DNA from 2 places in the Cobetia sp. BMC6 genome. Region 1 is predicted to be linked to the other one. Evidence: predicted binding sites of a transcription regulator. Region 1 holds the regulator's gene; the other holds the start of a gene.
The links. The regulator PhoB, encoded in region 1, activates phosphate uptake and scavenging genes when phosphate is short. The targets are predictions, from matches to a motif close to TGTCATANNNNTGTCANA.

Region 1 (9,355 bases):
GTACCAACCTGTGCCTCGCTGGCCTTCGCCCACGCGCGCCGTACCCACGGCTTCGGCGGCGGTGCGCCGTCATTGGCAGCCGGCTGCCGCGCTGCAGGGTGTCATGCCGGCCGGCTGGTGGGCGTGGCTCTCCTCGACGGACTCGCTGACACAGCGCCTTGCCAGCGCCATGCAGCAGCAGGATGAACGCGCAGGTCAGCCCATCCAGGGCCTGCGCGTGCGCCTGCTGCTTCAGGACACCGGCCCCGCGCGGCTTGATGAAGCACGCCTGCTGGGCATCGGCCCACGCCGGCATGTCTGGCGACGCGAAGTGGCGCTCTGTCATGGCGATACGCCATGGGTGATCGCACGCTCGCTGGCGGCGCTGGACCTGGCCCACGGTCATCGCCTCTCGACGCTGGGCGAGCGCTCGCTGGGCCATTGGCTGTTTCGCCAGCCCGACCTGATACGCAGCGCCATCGATATCAGCCGCGCCCCGCTGGTGCTTTCGAGCTCCAGGCCGCTGGCCCGCACCACCAGCCTGTGGATGCGCCGCTCGATGTTCTCGCATGGTCGCTTCAAGGTGCTGGTGCAGGAGGGCTTCACGCCAGCCTTCCAGCACGCGCTGCAACTGACCTGAGCCGTGCGGCCGACTGGCCTCGTTTCCCTCTCTTCCCTTGCCCACTACCACCCGCCCAGGAGCCCCGATGACCGCGTCATCCACTTCCGCCGCTTCGCGTCCTTCCAGACTGGCCGACTACCTCGCCCTGACACGGCTGGACCGCCCCATCGGCACCTGGCTGCTGATGTGGCCGACCCTATGGGCACTGTGGCTGGCGGCAGATGGCATCCCCGAGCGCACGACCCTGCTGATCTTCATCGCCGGGGTCTACCTGATGCGCGCCGCCGGCTGCGTGATCAACGACTACGCCGATCGGCATTGGGACAAGCATGTCGAGCGCACGCGTGACCGACCGCTGACCTCGGGCCGCATCTCGGAGCGCGAGGCGCTGACACTGTTCGGGGGGCTGGTCGCGGCCGCCTTCGTGCTGGTGTGCTTCACCAACCTGACCACGGTGCTGCTGTCGATCGTCGCCGTGCTGTTGGCAGCCAGCTACCCATTCATGAAGCGCTTCCATCATCTGCCCCAGGTAGTGCTGGGCGCCGCCTTCGGCTGGGCGATTCCGATGGCCTTCGCCGCGACGCTGGAGGAGGTGCCGACCTACGGCTGGTGGCTGTTCGCGGCCAACCTGATGTGGACGGTGGCCTACGACACCGCCTATGCGATGGTCGATCGCAACGACGACCTCAAGGTGGGCATCAAGTCCACCGCCGTGCTGTTCGGGCGTGCCGACAAGCTGATGATCGGCCTGTTGCAGCTGGGCATGCTGGTGGTGTTGATCGGCATCGGCCTGCAGCTGGCGCTGGGCATCTTCTACTGGCTGGGGCTGGCTGCCGCCGCCGTCACCTTCGTCTGGCAGCAACGTCTGATCCGTGAGCGTGAGCGTGCGCCCTGCTTCCAGGCGTTCCTCAACAATCATTGGACGGGGCTGCTGATCTTCGCCGGTATCGCCCTGGCGACCTGGCCGATGAGCTGACTCCTGCATAAATATTCGCATTATTTAATTTAAAGCTATCCCTGCCCCCGGTTGCTCCCCAGCCCACGATTCATGCCTGCCTGCCGCGCCTCCAAGGCGGCTGGCAGGCTTGCGTGCAAGCTGCCATGCTGGCAGTTGTCATCTGGTTGTCATATAAGCGGGTTGTAATCGTCATCGACTTGTCATTCTGGCGCGTGCGCCGACTGCTGCATGGGATCTAGCGATGAGCTCCAAGACCGTACTGATTGTCGACGATGAATCCTCGATTCGCGAGATGATCGCCGTCGCCCTCGAAATGGCGGATTACCGCGTGCTGGAGGCAGACAATGCCCAGGACGCCCACGCCATCGTCGTCGATGAAAAGCCCGATCTGCTGTTGCTGGACTGGATGATGCCGGGCACCAGTGGCCTGGAGCTCGCGCGGCGTCTCAAGCGAGACGAGACCACCTCGGAACTGCCGATCATCCTGTTGACCGCCAAGGGCGAGGAAGACAACAAGATTCAAGGCCTGGAAGCCGGTGCCGACGACTACATCACCAAGCCCTTCTCGCCACGCGAGCTGGTCGCCCGTCTCAAGGCCGTGCTGCGTCGCACCACCCCCAAGGGGGTCGAGGAGGCAGTGGAAGTCGAAGGCTTGATGCTCGACCCGGCCAGCCACCGCGTCACCGCCCACGGCAACTCACTGGATGTCGGCCCGACCGAATATCGCCTGCTGCAGTTCTTCATGACGCATCAGGAGCGTGCCTACACCCGCAGCCAGCTACTCGACCAGGTATGGGGGGGTAACGTCTATGTCGAGGAGCGCACCGTGGACGTGCACATCCGCCGCCTGCGCAAGGCGCTGGGCACAGGCCATCAGCATCTGATCCAGACCGTCCGTGGCACCGGTTACCGCTTCAGCGCTCAGGCCTGAGGGATTCATGCGCTATTGGACCAACGAGCTATGGCGCCTCGGCTACCTTGCCGGTGGCTTCGGCCTGATCGGTGGCCTGCTGGGCCATCTGGGCTGGGGCCTGGCGCTGGGTCTGGCGCTGTATCTGTTCGTCCATCTCAAGCACTTGAAGAGCCTCTATACCTGGCTGATCACCAATCCCCATGAAGAGCCACCGCCCGGCGATGGCGTGTGGGGAGACCTGCTCGATCGTCTCTACCGCTATCAGAAGGGCCAGCGTCAGACTCAGGAGCGACTGCGCAGCATCCTCAACCGTATCCAGGAATCCTCCGAGGCCATGCGCGACGGCCTGGTGATGCTGGACAACCACGGTGACATGGAATGGTGGAACAGCGCTGCCGAGCAGCTGGTCGGTCTCAAGGCCAGCCACGACCGCGGCCAGCACATCACCAACTATCTGCGTGACCCCGCCTTCATCGACTACTTCAATCGGCTGGCCTACCGCGAGCCGCTGACGCTGCAGTCGCCGCTGTCTGACAACCTGACGCTGCAGATTTCCATCACCCTGTTCGGTGACAACGAACGTCTGGTCATGCTGCGTGACGTCACCCGCCTCTATCGCCTGGAAGAGATGCGCCGCGACTTCGTGGCCAATGTCTCCCATGAACTGCGCACGCCGCTGACGGTACTGGCCGGCTATCTCGAGACCTACTCCGATTACGCCGATGACCTGCCACCGCGCTGGCAGCGTGGGCTGGGCCAGATGAAGAGCCAGACCGACCGCATGCAGCACCTGGTCGAGGACCTGCTGACCCTGTCACGCCTGGAAACCGACGAGCTGTCCGACAACGGCCGCTGCATCGACATGAGTGCCCTGCTCGGCCATATCCGCGACGACGCCGAAGGCCTGTCCCAGGGACGCCACACCTTCTCCATCGAGGCCGATGCCAGCCTGTCACTACGCGGTGAGGAGCAGGAACTGCGCAGCGCGATCTCGAATCTGGTCTTCAATGCGGTGCGCTACACTCCCGAAGACTGCCATATCACCCTGCGCTGGAAGGCGGATGACCAGGGCCTGCTGGTCGAGGTGGAAGATGACGGGGATGGCATCGACCCGGTCCACCTGCCGCGTCTGACCGAGCGCTTCTACCGCATCGACAAGGGCCGCAGCACCGCCACGGGAGGCACCGGTCTGGGGCTTGCCATCGTCAAGCATGTGCTGATTCGCCATCAGGGCCATCTGGAGATCGACAGCCACCCCGGCGAGGGTGCGCGCTTCCGCTGTCACTTCCCCGACGAGCGCGCCTGTCAGACGAGCGCTCCCCGGACCAGCAGTGCGCTAGCCCGGTGATGTGCTGACTCCGTGATGAGCTGAGCCGGAGGCCAGCCCAACGCGGAACACCCCGCAGCCACCTCGAAAGGAGGCGACTGCGGGGCGTTTCTTTTGGTCCGCCAGACGACGCTGCGGCTACCTCAACGACAAACCAGTACAGCGATGAACCAGCTGCGACAGGCTGTCTCAACGACGCGGCGCCGGCAACTGACGGTAGTGGCTCTGCCACATCAGTACCGCCCCGGCGACAGCGCCCGGAATGAACAGCAGATTGGCCAGAGGCACCAGCGTCATGACGAACACCGCGGCGCCGAAGGTCAGTGAGGGCCACCAGCGCGCCTTGAGGCGCTGCTTCATGTCACCGAAGCTGACCTGATGGTTGTCCATCGGGTAGTCGAGGTACTGGATCGACATGCTCCAGGCCGAGAACAGCCCCCACAACAGCGGCGAGAGCAGGTTCAGACCCGGGATGAAACCGATGATGAACAGCGCGATCATGCGCGGGATGAAATAGCCCAGCTTGGCCATTTCACGTCCCAGCGAGTCGACGCCGATCTTCATCAGCCCACGGTCATCGTCAATCAGTGTGCCATCCAGGCGATGCTCGACCTTCTCGGCCAGAATGCCGTAGAAGGGCGCGGCGATCAGGTTGGTCACCAGGCTGAAGGTGAAGAACACCACCAGCAACAGACTCACCACCAGCAGCGGCCAGATCAACCAGCTGAGCCAGTCCAGCCAGGCCGGCACCTTGAGCATCCAGTAATCGATCCAGCCACCGAACTGGTTGAACAACACCCACAGCGTGATGCTGTAGAGCACCAGGTTGATCGCCAGCGGTACGAATACGAAGCGGCGCAGCCCCGGGGTATAGACCATACGGGTCCCGCGGACCAGCGCCGATACGGCATCAATCATGCGACGTCCTCGTCATCTCAAAAGAACCGGCCAGCCAGCAGACTGACCGGAGCCACACCCTAGCACTCCCGCCTGCGCAGCGCAGCTGTCGGCCGCATGAGACTGCTCGCGCTCCCATGACGCAATCGCCCCGCGGCCTGCCGATGGGCAGGTGCGGGGCGAAGCATCGTGCAGAAGTCTGCGGGCGTTGCGTCACACCCGGGAGTTCAGCTCACTTCTTGTCCAGGTCCTGCGGCTTCAGGTCATGGGTGTCGGTATGACGCACGTCCACGCCCTTGACCAGGAAGATGACGTACTCGGCCAGGTTGTCGGCGTGGTCACCGATACGCTCCAGCGCACGCAGAATCCACATCACATTGAGCACCGGCGTGATCTGGCGCGCGTCTTCCATCATGAAGGTCATCAGCGAGCGCATGGCACTTTGATATTCCAGATCCACCGAGGCATCTTCACGCAGTACCTTGAGGGCAAGGTCGGTATCGAAGCGCGCAAAGGCCGTCAGGGAGTCACGCACCATGCTGCGCACGTGCTGGCTGAGGTGTCGCACCTCGACCATGCCGCGCGGGCTCTGGCCGTTCTCGACCAGCGAGATGGCGTTGCGTGCGATCTTGCTCGATTCATCACCGATACGCTCGAGATCGGAGGTGGCGCGGATGACGGCCAGCACCAGACGCAGGTCGGAGGCCGCCGGCTGACGGCGGGCCAGCACCCGGGTGCACTCGTCATCGATCTTGAGCTGCATGTCGTTGACAGCCTTGTCGTTGTCGCGCACCCGTGTGGCGGTCTCACTGTCGCCTTCCAGCAATGCCGTGACGGCATCCTGCAGCTGCTTCTCTACCAGTCCGCCCATGGCCAGCAGGTGTGTCTTCAGTGCATCCAGCTCGTGATTGAACTGCTCTGAGATATGCTTGCCGTGCGAATCGCTGGTGATATCCATTTCCCTCTCCCGGAAAGTCGCCCACCGAGTCAGGGGGCGTGACATGAATGACGTGACAAGTATGGCCCACTGCTGACTGACACAGCGGGCTCCCCCTCAGCATGCCGACACTTGATTGCAGTTATGTTTCACCCATGACTCAAAGGCGCTATCTGGCCTACATCGTCAGCAATATCAGGGCGAAAAGGCTACCTGGCTGCACGTTCGCGCATGAGCGCGCTAACCGAAACGCCCCGTGATGTAGTCTTCGGTCTGGCGGCGGCGCGGGTTGGTGAACAGCTGATCGGTCGGGGCGAATTCCACCAGGCGGCCCTCATGCAGGAAGGCGGTATCGTCCGAGACCCGCGCGGCCTGCTGCATGTTGTGCGTGACGATGATCAGCGTCAGGCGTGAGCGCAGCGAACGGATCAGCTCCTCGATCTTGAGCGTCGAGATGGGGTCCAGCGCCGAGGCCGGCTCATCCAGCAGCAGCACCTCCGGCTCGACCGCCAGTGTCCGCGCGATCACCAGCCGCTGTTGCTGGCCACCCGAGAGCCCCAGCGCGCTGTCGTGCAGGCGATCCTTCACCTCTTCCCAGAGTGCCGCGGAGCGCAGACAGGATTCGACCTTGTCATCGAGGTGGCGCTTGTCATTCTCGCCGACCAGCCGCAGCCCGAAGGCCACGTTCTCGTAGACCGACATCGGAAAGGGGTTGGGTGTCTGGAAGACCATGCCGATCCGGCGGCGCAGCATCGGCACGTCCACGCCGCGCGCATGGATGTCCTCGCCCTCGAGCAATACCTTGCCGGAAAGACGTGACTGTTCGTCGAGATCGGTCATGCGATTGAAGGTACGCAACAGGCTCGACTTGCCGCAGCCGGAAGGGCCGATGAAGGCCGTCACGCGCTTGCGTGCGATCTGCAGGCTGACATCCTCCAGTGCGCGTCGCGTCTGGTTCTCCTTGCCGACACGCGCCTGATAATCGAGGCTCAGGTGGCGGGTTTCCAGGCAGATGTCCTCAGCTGGCCGCGCAGGCGTCTCCTGAAGAAACAACTGGGGCTTGGGCTGTTCAGAGTCACGCCTCATTCGGTGGCTCCCTTGTAACGTTGTGCCAGCATGTGACGCAGGCGAATGGCACTCAGATTGAGGCATAGAATCACGACTACCAGCACCAGCGCGGTCGCATAGACCAGCGGCCGACTGCTGAAGGCGTCGCTGCTCTGGAAGGCCAGATCATAGACCTGATGCCCCAGATGCATGAATTTCCGGTCCAGATGCAGCCACGGGAAGCTGTCATCCAGCGGCAGGTCCGGGGCCAGCTTGACCACCCCGACCAGCATCAGCGGCGCGACTTCACCCGCCGCACGCGCCACGGCAAGAATCAGCCCCGTCATCAGCGCCGGCGAGGCGGCCGGAATCACCACGCGCTTGAGCGTTTCCAGGCGGGTCGCTCCCAGCGCCAGCGCGCCTTCGCGCAGACGACGCGGCACGCGCGCCAGCCCCTCTTCCGTGACGACGATCACCACCGGCAAGGTCAGCAGAGCCAGCGTCAGCGAGGCCCACAGAATGCCGCCGGTCCCGAAGGTCGGCGTCGGCAGCCGCTCGGAATAGAACAGCTCATCGATCCCGGCCCCCAGTCCATAGACGAAGAAGCCGAGACCGAACACGCCGTAGACGATGGAGGGTACCCCGGCCAGATTGCGCAGCGCGATGCGCGTCAGGCGCGTCAGGCGCCCCTGATGGGCCACCTCGTGCAGATAGAGCGCCGCCATCACGCCGAAGGGCATCACCATGATCGACATCAGCACCACCATCAGCACGGTGCCGAAGATGGCGGGCCAGACGCCACCGAAGCCCTCGGTGGAGGCACCGGCCACGAAGTCGCGAAAACGCTGGAACGTCATCATCAGCCGGCCGCTGAAGCCCATCGCATTGGGCTGCCAGGCATTGCGGATATCATCGAGCGCGATGCGGCCTTCGTAGCCGCCATTGCCGCCCAGCAGCAACTGTCCGCCCGCCAAGGCATCACGCAGGGCACTCAGCTGACCTTCACGCTCGATGAAGGCGCTGCGCACCTCTTCCAACTCCTCCTGTATCTCCCGCTCGAGCTCAGCGTCCTCATGAGCCTGCGCCGCTGCAACGTCAGCAGAGGGGCTGCGCCGGGATGCCAGAGACTGCTGCAGCGCCTGATAGCGACTGCTCAAGGCTTCACTGTCCAGGCGCAGCGCCTGCAGCTGGCGGCGCTCGCTCTCGATCATCTTCAGGCGGGCAAACAGTGGCTCGGTGTCTTCGGCCAGGGGCCGGGCAGGCCCGTCGCCAACATCGGGCGTGTGGTCCATCTCCCCTGTCATCGGGTCACTCAGCGCCCGTGGCATGCCGTAGAGAGTACGGCCGTCGCGCATTTCCAGCATCAGCGCCTGGCGGGGGAAGGTCATCCTGTCGAGCAGCGTCTCCGGCAGCCACTGCCAGCTGGCCGCGGCCCCGTCACGCGAGGATGTCTGCAGCAACCACCATTGCTGGCGAGCGTCGTCCCCCTCGCCCGAGGCGACACGGCGCATCTCCTCGTGCATCAGCTCGCCGAGCAGATGGCGATTGTCGGCCGCCGGCTCTCCGCGCGTGGTGGTCAGGGCCGTGGGACTTTCCCCCGGCTGCGCCGTCAGCTCCACCTCGACCAGCCGGGAGGGCCAGAAGTGACTGAAGGAGCCCACCACCAGCAGGCTGAGCAGGCCCAGCACCAGCACCAGCGAGACACTGACCGCCATGGCGTTCAGCCAGCCCCACGGGCCGCCATCACGCCAGTATCGCTGAAGGCGTCCGACCAGCGGCTCGCGTGGGCGCAGCAGTGAGGAGCTGGCGCGATTCGTGTCAGGGCGTCTCATCCCCAGCTCCCCTGATTGGGCGGCGTGAAGCGCTGTCGCAGCACTTCCGCCAGCGTATTGACCACGAAGGTGAAGACGAACAATGCCAGGGCAGCGAGGAACAGCAAGCGGTAGTGACTGCTGCCGACCTCGGCCTCCGGCAGCTCGATGGCCAGGGTCGCGGCCAGTGAGCGCAGGCCCTCGAACAGGCTGGCATCCACCAGCGGCGTATTGCCGGCCACCATCAGCACGATCATCGTCTCACCGACAGCGCGCCCCATGCCGATCATCATCGCCGAGAACAGCCCGACCGCAGCGGCTGGCAGGATGACGCGGCGCAGGCTCTGCCATGGCGTCGCGCCCAGCGCCGCAGAGCCGGCGGCCAGGCCACGCGGCACCGACGAGAGGGCATCCTCGCTGAGCGTGAACAGGGTCGGCATCACCGCCAGCCCCAACGCCATGCCGGTCACCAGGGTATTGCGCTGGGCATAATCGATGCCGTAGTGGCTGAACAGCCATTGACGGAGGTCGCCGTCGAACCACCACTGCTCGACCTGGCCGGCGATTGTCACATCCAGCCACAGCAGCACGAACAGCAGTGGCAACAGCCCGAAGGCCGCCATGTTTTCCGGCAGCAGGTTGCGCCATGCGCGCGGCGCCAGGGTCCACAGGAAGCCGGCCGCCATGGTGCCCAGCGGAATCAGGACCAGTCCCAGCAACACCGCCATCAGCTCACGCTCGACAAAGGGCGCGACCACCAGAGCGGCGATGAAGCCGATCACCACGGTCGGCAGTGCCTCCATCATCTCCAGCAGCGGCTTGATGCGGGAACGCTGGCGCGGCGCCATGAAGCAGGCGACATGG
Region 2 (9,355 bases), on a different contig from region 1:
TGCCGACAACCGCGAGTTGCGCGAGGAGGTCTACACTGCCTTCGTCACGCGCGCCTCGGAGAAGGGCCCCAACGCCGGTGAGTTCGACAACGGCCCGGTGATCGAGGAGATTCTGGCCCTGCGTCAGGAGCTGGCCGCGCTGATCGGCTTCGACGACTACGCCTCGCTGTCACTGGCGACCAAGATGGCCGACTCGCCGACGCAGGTCATCGCCTTCCTGGATGACCTCGCTACCCGCGCCGTGCCGCAGGCGCGTGAGGAGTTCAACGAGCTGGCGGCCTACGCCACCGAGAGCCTCGGCATCGACGACCTGCAGCCGTGGGATGTCGGCTATGCCAGCGAGAAGCTGCGCGAGTCGCGCTACGCGATCAATCAGGAGCAGCTGCGCCCCTACTTCCCGGCGCCGCAGGCCATCGACGGACTGTTCGAGGTCGTCAACCGCCTCTACGGCATCACCTTCAAGCAGCGCGACGTGCCGGTCTGGCACGAGGACGTCAGCTACTACGAGGTCATCGAGAATGACACCCCGATCGCCGGCTTCTATCTCGATCTCTACGCGCGTGAAGGCAAGCGAGGCGGTGCCTGGATGGACGAGTGCCGCGTCCGTCGTCGCCGCGAGGATGGCAGCCTGCAGTTGCCGGTCGCCTACCTGACCTGCAACTTCACCCGCCCGGTGGGCGATCGCCCGGCGCTGCTGACCCACGATGAAGTGGTCACGCTGTTCCACGAGTTCGGTCACGGCCTGCATCACATGCTGACCCGTCAGGAAGTCGCCGAAGTCTCCGGCATCAATGGCGTGGCATGGGACGCCGTCGAGCTGCCCAGCCAGTTCATGGAAAACTTCTGCTACGAGCGTGAAGGACTGGATCTGATCGCACGTCACGTGGACACCGGCGAGCGTCTACCCGATGACATGCTCGAGCGCCTGCAGGCAGCCCGCAACTTCCAGGCGGCGATGACCATGGTCCGCCAGCTGGAGTTCTCGCTGTTCGACTTCCGCCTGCATCATGAGCTCGACAAGCCGTCGGCCAGCGATGTCCAGGCGCTGCTCGACGAGGTGCGCAGCAAGGTCGCCGTGGTGCCGGCGGTCGAGTTCAATCGCTTCCAGAATGGCTTCAGCCATATCTTCGCCGGCGGTTACGCTGCGGGTTACTACAGCTACAAGTGGGCCGAGGTGCTGTCGGCAGACGCCTTCAGTGCCTTCGAGGAAAGCGCGGTCTTCGATACCGCCACCGGCCAACGCTTCCGTGACGAGGTACTGGCACGCGGTGGCTCGCGTGACGCCGCCGAGCTGTTCCGCGCCTTCCGTGGCCGTGACCCGCAGGTCGATGCCCTGCTGCGTCACTCCGGCATCGGTGCCCAGGCGGCCTGATCTCGCCCCGTCTCGTGATGGCGCAAGCCTGACCACGAGCCGCTGACCATGCGCCCCTGACCTTTACCGGTCGGGGGCGTATCATATGGCGCATCATCCGCCCGAGGCGGGATTGCCAGACCTACCCTGACCCTGACTGGAGGCACCATGTCTACCATCAAGCGCTTCATCGCCGGTGCCGTCTGCCCGCGCTGCGGAGCAATGGACCGCCTGCGCACCTGGGAGCAGAACGAGACCCGCTACCGTGACTGCGTGTCCTGCGACTTCTTCGAACAGCAAGCCATCGAGGAGCCGCCGACCCTCGCCGAGATTTCCACGCGCGTGAGCGAGCCCCGCGAGACGCCGGCGAGCGATGAGGTTCAGCCGGTGCGCATTCTGGATCCCGGCAAACTGCACTGATATCTGCTGTATCACTGCGACATGAAAAAGCCCCGCCAATTGGCGGGGCTTTTTCATGTCATCTCGGCAGGTGGTTCAGTTGACCACAGGCCAGTCGACCACACATCAGTCAACTACACCGCAGGCAACGCGCGAGCCGCCACCGCCCAGCTTGGGCGTATCGGTGTAGTTGTCACCCCCGGAGTGGATCATCAGCGCATGGCCGCTGAGATCGTTCTCCTTGAGGCGCGGTGCCAGCACCGGCAGCGAGATCTTGCCATCGGCATCGACACTCAGCGCCGGAAGGTCACCGAGGTGGCCATCACCGTAGGGGCCCTGGTGGGTACCGGTCTCTTCTGGATCGAAGTGGCTACCTGCCGCGGCGGCGGCGACGGTCTCGCCATCCTTCTCAGCCGGTTCGCAGCTGGCATTGGCATGCAGGTGGAAGCCGTGGATGCCGCTCTCGAGCCCCTCGATCTTCGGCGTCAGCAGCAGACCGTCATCGGTATCCTCGGCCATGACACTGCCGACGGACTCACCGACGCCATCACTGCTGACGCGATGCATTTCCACCTCGGTGGCTGCCTGGGCGACACCGCCGAACAACCAGGCGCCGAGCGCCACCGTCGCGGCGGTCTTGAGGGGCTTTCTGGAAGAGGGCGTAAAGGATGCCGTGTGCTGTGTCTCGTGATTCATGAGCAATCTCTCCATCACTGAGGCCGGCGTCACTGCCGACGCCTTGAGTGGCTTGCGGGCCGCTGTCACTAGCGGCTACCCATCAGACCTCAGGGCGATCGACGTCACATTCAATGCCACTCTTCCAATGACTTGCCGTGCACACCCGGCGCACGTGACTCAACGAGAAGCGATACCCAGATTTTCCAGCACCTTCAGACACGGCTCGGCCTGGTTGAGGGTATAGAAGTGCAGGCCCGGTGCGCCGCCATCCAGCAGACGCTGACTCATGCGCGAGATCACCTCGGTACCGAAGGCCTGGAGGCTCTCGCTGTCATCGCCATAGCTCTCGAGCTGGCGGCGGAGCCAGCGCGGGATGTCCGCACCGCAGGAATCGGAGAAGCGCGCCAGCTTGGTGTAGTTGGTGATCGGCATGATCCCCGGGATGATCGGCTGCTCGATGCCGGCGGCACGCGCGCGCTCCACGAAGTGGAAATAGGCATCAGCATTGAAGAAGTACTGGGTGATGGCGATATCGGCGCCGGCCTGCATCTTGCGCGCGAAGTTCTCGAGATCGCTATGGTAATTGTTGGCCTGCGGATGGCACTCGGGATAGGCCGCCACCGCGATCTCGAAGTGATCGCCGGTCTCCTCGCGCACGAACTCGACCAGCTCGTTGGCGTAACGCAGCTCGCTGCGCGAGCCCATCCCGGAGGGCAGGTCCCCGCGCAACGCCACCAGGCGCTTGACACCCTGCTCACGATATTGCGCCAGGATCTCACGCAGCTCACCGCGGTCGCTGCCGACACACGACAGGTGCGGCGCGGTGCAGATGCCGCTGGCGCTGACCGACTGCACGGTGTTGAAGGTACGCTCACGCGTGGAGCCGCCCGCGCCATAGGTGACGGAGAAGAACTCCGGCTCCAGCGCCGCCAGCTGATCGCGAACCCCCTTGAGCTTTTCACGCCCGGCCTCGGTATTCGGCGGGAAGAATTCGAAGCTGATCCCTGACGGATGTTCGCTTGCACTCATGGGGCGGCCCTCGTGGTCGTCGTGTCCGGCATTGATGTCGTTATCGCCGCACACTTCGCGGTGTGCGTGCAGCAATACACGTCCGGTGCGTCACGCCACCGCCCTTGCACTGCATGTCGAGCATTCTGACCGCCGCCGCCGACCCCGGCCAATGAAAGGTTTTCGCCTCAACTTCAATGCCATTCATATAAGAAAGTGCGTGTTTATAACCATTGCTGACGGTGGCATCCTGCTCCTCAGTCCTGCCCCTCACCAGCCGCGCAACCACGCGACCCAAAGCCTGATGCGCGACCCAAAGCCTGATGAAGGAAAGGCGCAATGAGTGACATTCATGGGATGACGCTGACAGGGGCCACACGGCATGATGAACCAAAAGGACAATGACGCTTCACAAGGAACCGTGATGGACCACATCGATCTGCAGCAACCGCTCTGGATGCTGATCACCTTCGTCGCCCTCGGCGCCCTCTGTGCACGCCGCCTCGCGATCGATCCGCGCCCCATCGCCACCTTGCTGATCTATGTGATCGCGCCGCTGACCTTCTTTCGCGGGCTGGTGCTCGGCGAGCCATCGCTGAGTGATCTGGGCCTGACGCTGGGGCTGTTCTCGCTGGCCAGCAGCATCTGCCTGCTGGTGCGCCCGCTGGCCGCGAGATTCTTCCCGCCGCAGGAAGCTGCCCTGCTCGCCTTCTCCTCGGGCACCGGCAATACCGGCTACTTCGGCCTGCCGGTCGCGATGCTGTTACTGCCGCCGGAAGGCGTGACCCAGTACCTGTTCTGCCTGCTCGGCATCACGCTGTATGAATTCACGCTGGGCTTCTACGTCAGTGCGCGCGGGCAGTTCTCGATGCGCCAGAGTCTGGTCAAGATCGTGCGTCTGCCGCTGATCTACGCCTTTCTGGCCGCTCTGCTGGTAGGGACACTGGGCCTCGAGGTACCGGGGGCGGTGATGGAGGGACTCGACTACTTCAAGTACAGCTACACGGTGCTGGGCATGATGATCATCGGCATGACGCTGGGCGGTGTCAGCCTGCGCGAGATCGACCCGCGCTTCATTCTGGCCGCGACCGGCCTGCGCTTCGTGATGTGGCCGCTGCTGAGTCTGGGCAGCGTGATGCTGCTGGGCAGCCTGTTCGCCCTCGACCCGGTGCTGGCGCAAGTGTTGCTGCTGCTGGGCGTGGTGCCGATGGCCGCCAATGTGGTCGTGCTGGCCATCGAGCTGAATATCCAGCCGGCCAAGGGCGCGATCGCGGTGATGCTGACCACCCTGGCAGCGCCGTTGATCATCCCGCTGTATCTGTCATGGATGCTGGCGATCAGCGGCCTGGGGTGAGGCTCAGGCGCCGGCCATCCCGGGCGTGACAGCGTCGGGCGTCGTGGCCGGCGCCTGACGCGGCATCAGATGGCGCGGCGCCGTCTCGAGGATCTGCCCCTGCCAGTCGATCAGGTGCAGCGCGCCTTCGGCATCTTCTGCCAGCGCGGTGCAGTGCTCGACCCAGTCACCGTCGTTGCAGTAGAGCACGCCTTCCTCAACCCGGAAGCCCGCCTGGTGGATATGCCCCCCGACATAGCCATCCAGCCCTTCGAGGCGCGCCTGGCGCATGGCGGCTTCCTCGAACTGGGCCACGTAGCGCTGGGCGGTACCGCTGCGACGCTTGAGCGCGCTGGCCAGCGACCAGTACGGCAGCCCGAACATGCCACGCGCGCGATTGCACCAGCGATTGAGCGACAGGATGAAGCCGTGCATGCCATCGCCCAGCTTGAGCAACCACGGCGCGATGCGCACATGGGTGTCGAATTCATCACCGTGGGAGACCAGCAGGCGACGACCGCTGCCGGTGGTATGGATCGCGCGCCGCTCGATGCTCACATTGTGCAGCTTCAGGCCGCACAGGCGACGGAAGGCGGCATCATGATTGCCGGGAATATAGATGACCTCGCAGCCGCTGCGCGCCAGACGCAGCACCCGCGCCACCAGTGCCTGCTGGTCCTTGTCGAGCACCGCACGCTTGCGCATCGCCAGCAGGTCGACGATATCGCCGACCAGATACAGGCGTTCCGGGCGCACGCGACGCAGCAGTTTCGCAAGCAGCGCCGCCTGGCAGTCCGGAGTCCCAAGATGCACGTCGGAGATGAACAGCGTACGAACCTGACCGAGAGCGTCGGAAGCAGGCGACATTTCAGCATGGGGAGCCGATTGCAAAGCGGTCATGTCAGTCACCTCCGGGTTGCCAGGCGGAATCGACAGGCGAGGCCCAGATGGCCCCTGTCGTTGCCCAGCAAGACTGAGGGGAGGCGATGACATACCCGTAACAGCGACATGAAAAAGCGATGACAGCCATGGCCATCAATCACTTGCGGCATTGATTAAGGGAAGTTCGCGGGCTTTCTCACGCCTGAGGGTCCTTGGCGCCCGCCATGGCCCGCCGCCGAGCGCGCTTCTGACGATACATGCGGTCATCCGCGATATGGATCAGATCATCGACATCCACATCGCCCTGCAATACCGGGTCGTGGGTGACGCGCCCGATGCTGACCTCGACCGGGAAGGGGATTTGCTGCTGCAGGCGTTGCTCCTGAAGATGGCGCATCAACTGGGTCGTCGCCTGCTGGCTGGCCATATCACAGGCTCCGGGCATGACGACCAGGAATTCATCGCCGCCCAGACGGCATGCCAGTCCGTCTTCACCAGCCGCCTGGGCGACACTCCGGGCCACCAGCTGGATCAGGCGATCACCCTCGGCGTGCCCGAAGCTGTCGTTGACGTGCTTCAGGCGATCGACATCCACGAACAGGATCGACATGCATTGCCGAGTGCTCGTGCTCTCGGCCAGCATCCGCTCGAGAAAATCCAAGCCGAACCGGCGATTGGGCAGCTCCGTCAGCAGATCATGATTGGCACGGTATTCCAGCTCGTTCTGCTGGATGAGCAACCGCTGATTCATGTCGTGCAATTCGAGATTGCGCGCCTCCAGTGTGCGCTGCAGCCGGATGGTGCGATGGAAGGTCGAGGCGCGGGCGTGCGCCAGTGCCGGCGCTATGAAGAGGGTGCCCAGGATGTAGGCACCGCCCGCACCGGCCAATGTCGTCAACGACAAGGGACTCAGCCACAGAAAGATGGGCACATAACACACTATCAGCGGCAGGCTGCTGGCCAGCTGGTAGCGCCAGCCCCACACCAGCCAGGCGGGCATGGCGATCAGCATGCAGGTCGAGAAACTCAGGTTCCACAACGTCAGCGTCAGCGCATCCGGAATCAGCGCGGCCCCGAAGCAGAAGAAAAGATTGGCGGGTATCGCCCCGGCCAGCAAGATCTTGTCCGCGAACACGTCGCCGCGGCGCAGCTGGAGGATACATAGCAGACAGCAGAGGAAAATGATCAGCCGCCCCACCCACAATGCCTGCCAGGCAGACGGCACCTGGAAATAGTCAAACAGCAGGAAGCAGGCGAAGCACGCCATGGCGAACATGATGAAGGTATTGTTGATTCGCGTGCGATAGTGCTGCGCTTCGATATCCGAACCGTCCCTGCCCGGCAATATCAGATGTTCATGAAGCGGCATGTTCCATCCTCGACACTCGGTAGCATCAGCCAATGTTACACCGCGTACAGAGCACACCTCACTGCAATAAAGAGTTGATCAGTAAACGCAAGATTACCGTCTGCCTGATAGAACAATGTGGGGTGTCATCAGGCTGGCCAGGCGAGGCAAGGACGAAGAGGTGTCGGCAATACGAACGCGCCGGCAACACGAACGAAAGCGCCCTGCTGTCGTCATCCTCCTCGATGGCGACAGCAGGGCGCTGAAGGTACAGCCAGGTCACGGCCAGTCATTGCAACCAGACATCCGGGCTGGTCGCTGCCACTATCGTGGCGTTTGCTTTGGCCGACTCTGACTCAGCGCTTGTCGTTCGACTCTTCCGAGTGGCTGCGATCGCCGACCACCGCCGTCACCAGCTTGCCGATGCTCAACCCCTGCACGAGGATCGAGAACAGCACGATGATGTAGGTGGTGACCACCAGCGGCTCGCGGTAGTCGCCTTCGGGAATTGCCAGTGCCAGTGCCACCGAGATGCCGCCGCGCAGACCGCCCCAGGTGAGTACGCGCGTGGTGCCGGGACGGAAGGTGTACCAGCGGCGCAAGAGGCTCAGCGGCAGGCCGATCAGCGCCAGGCGCGAGAGCAGGATCACCGCCACCAGCACCAGCGCGATGCCGATCGAGGTCAGCGTGATCGGCATCAGTACCAGCTCAAGCCCGATCAGCACGAACAGCACCGCGTTGAGAATCTCGTCGACCAGCTCCCAGAAGCCGTCCAGATAGCGGCGGGTGTTGTCAGACATGGCGCCATCACGCGCCATGTTGCCGATGATCAGCCCCGCCACCACCATCGCGATGGGGCCGGAGACGTGCAGCGCCGAGGCCAGCGCGTAGCCGCCCAGCACCAGCGCCAGACTCAGCATCACCTCGACCTGATACTGGTCGATGCTGCGCATCAGCTGATAGACCAATGCGCCCAGCGCCAGCCCGAGCAGAATGCCGCCGCCGGCTTCCTCGAGGAACAGGAGTCCCATGTGGCCGAGTTCGACCTCGCCGCTGCCGGCCGACGCCGCACTCAGCAGCGCGGTGAACAGCACCACCGCCACGCCATCATTGAACAGCGACTCGCCGACGATGCGGATCTCCATATCGGCAGGTGCGCCGGCACTGCGCATGATGCCGAGCACGGCGATCGGGTCGGTGGGCGAGATCAGCGCACCGAACACCAGACAATACAGGTACGGCACCTCGATACCGGCCCACTGGAACAGCCACCAGGCGGCGGAGCCGATCACCAGCGTCGAGATCAGCACGCCCAGCGTGGCCAGCAGCCCGATGGAGCGCCGATAGGCCTTGAGGCGCGAAAGATCCACGTGCAGCGCGCCGGCAAACAGCAGGAAGGACAGCATGCCGTCCATCAGCAGGCTGTTGAAGTTGATGCGCCCCAACCAGTCTTCCGCGGTATCGGCCACGACGGTGGTCACCGCGAAGTGATCGAGCCCGATCACGCCCAGCGACAGCACCAGACCGATGGCCATCACGCCGATGGTCGGCGGCAGCCGCAGGACGCGATGATTGAACCACATGCATACGGCAGTGATGGTGATGAACAGTGCAGCGAGATTGAGCATCCGAAACGGTCCTTTGCAGTGGCGCCGATACCCCTGATGGCATGACGTCCTTGTCATTCTTTCCAGTTCTTCCGTCGCGTGAGCGGCGCGTGGCTGCCAGAACGAATCGTGGCTACCAGAGCGGCTCATGGCTACCAGAGATCGCCGTGGCGTTCACGGTGGCAGAGATAGAAACGCAGCTCGAACTCACGCTGATGATACTCCGGCTGCATGTGACAGCAGAGCCGGTAGAACGCCTTGTCATGGGCCTTCTCGCGCAGATGCGCCAGCTCATGCACCACGTTCATGTTGAGCAGCGGCTCCGGCAGGCGCCGGAACAGCGACGAGATACGAATCTCGTTCTTGGCCTTGAGCTTGTTGCCCTGCACCCGCGACACGAAGGTGTGCAGCCCCAGGGCGTTGTCGATGACGTGAATCCGGTCGTCGTAGATCACCTTGCTGATCGGCGCCGAGCTGCGCAGATACTGATTCTTCAGCGCCATGGTGTAGTCATGCAGCGCCCGCGCGCCCTGCAGCTGGTGGGGCTCGGGATACTTGCCGAGAAAGAAGGCTGCCGTCTTGCCCGAGGCCAGCAGTTCACTCGCCTGCTGTTGGATCTCGGGGGCGTAGCCCTTGAGATAGCGTAGATCAGCCACTGGGCATCTCTCCTGTTGCTGTCCGAAGGAGGGCCAGAGACAAGAAAACCCGCCGAGGCGGGTTTTCTTGTCATGGCGCCGAAAGCGAGGGGC

Region 2: MKZ40_RS16130 (UDP-2,3-diacylglucosamine diphosphatase) is a predicted target of PhoB. The motif match lies at 5,777-5,794, and genes of this name have one in related genera.

The regions. Positions count from the first base shown of each region.
Region 1 is NZ_JAKUMF010000004.1:277,126-286,480, reverse strand. Features, by position in the region: gene MKZ40_RS10780 (chorismate lyase) at 11-619, shown strand; gene ubiA (4-hydroxybenzoate octaprenyltransferase) at 687-1,577, shown strand; gene phoB (phosphate regulon transcriptional regulator PhoB) at 1,801-2,490, shown strand; gene phoR (phosphate regulon sensor histidine kinase PhoR) at 2,498-3,820, shown strand; gene cysZ (sulfate transporter CysZ) at 3,989-4,717, opposite strand; gene phoU (phosphate signaling complex protein PhoU) at 4,929-5,654, opposite strand; gene pstB (phosphate ABC transporter ATP-binding protein PstB) at 5,874-6,719, opposite strand; gene pstA (phosphate ABC transporter permease PstA) at 6,716-8,512, opposite strand; gene MKZ40_RS10740 (ABC transporter permease subunit) at 8,509-9,355, opposite strand, start outside.
Region 2 is NZ_JAKUMF010000013.1:34,950-44,304, reverse strand. Features, by position in the region: gene prlC (oligopeptidase A) at 1-1,372, shown strand, start outside; gene MKZ40_RS16150 (YheV family putative zinc ribbon protein) at 1,520-1,771, shown strand; gene sodC (superoxide dismutase family protein) at 1,877-2,446, opposite strand; gene metF (methylenetetrahydrofolate reductase [NAD(P)H]) at 2,606-3,457, opposite strand; gene MKZ40_RS16135 (AEC family transporter) at 3,861-4,790, shown strand; gene MKZ40_RS16130 (UDP-2,3-diacylglucosamine diphosphatase) at 4,794-5,669, opposite strand; gene MKZ40_RS16125 (GGDEF domain-containing protein) at 5,848-7,020, opposite strand; gene MKZ40_RS16120 (sodium:proton antiporter) at 7,356-8,627, opposite strand; gene MKZ40_RS16115 (YgjP-like metallopeptidase domain-containing protein) at 8,759-9,262, opposite strand.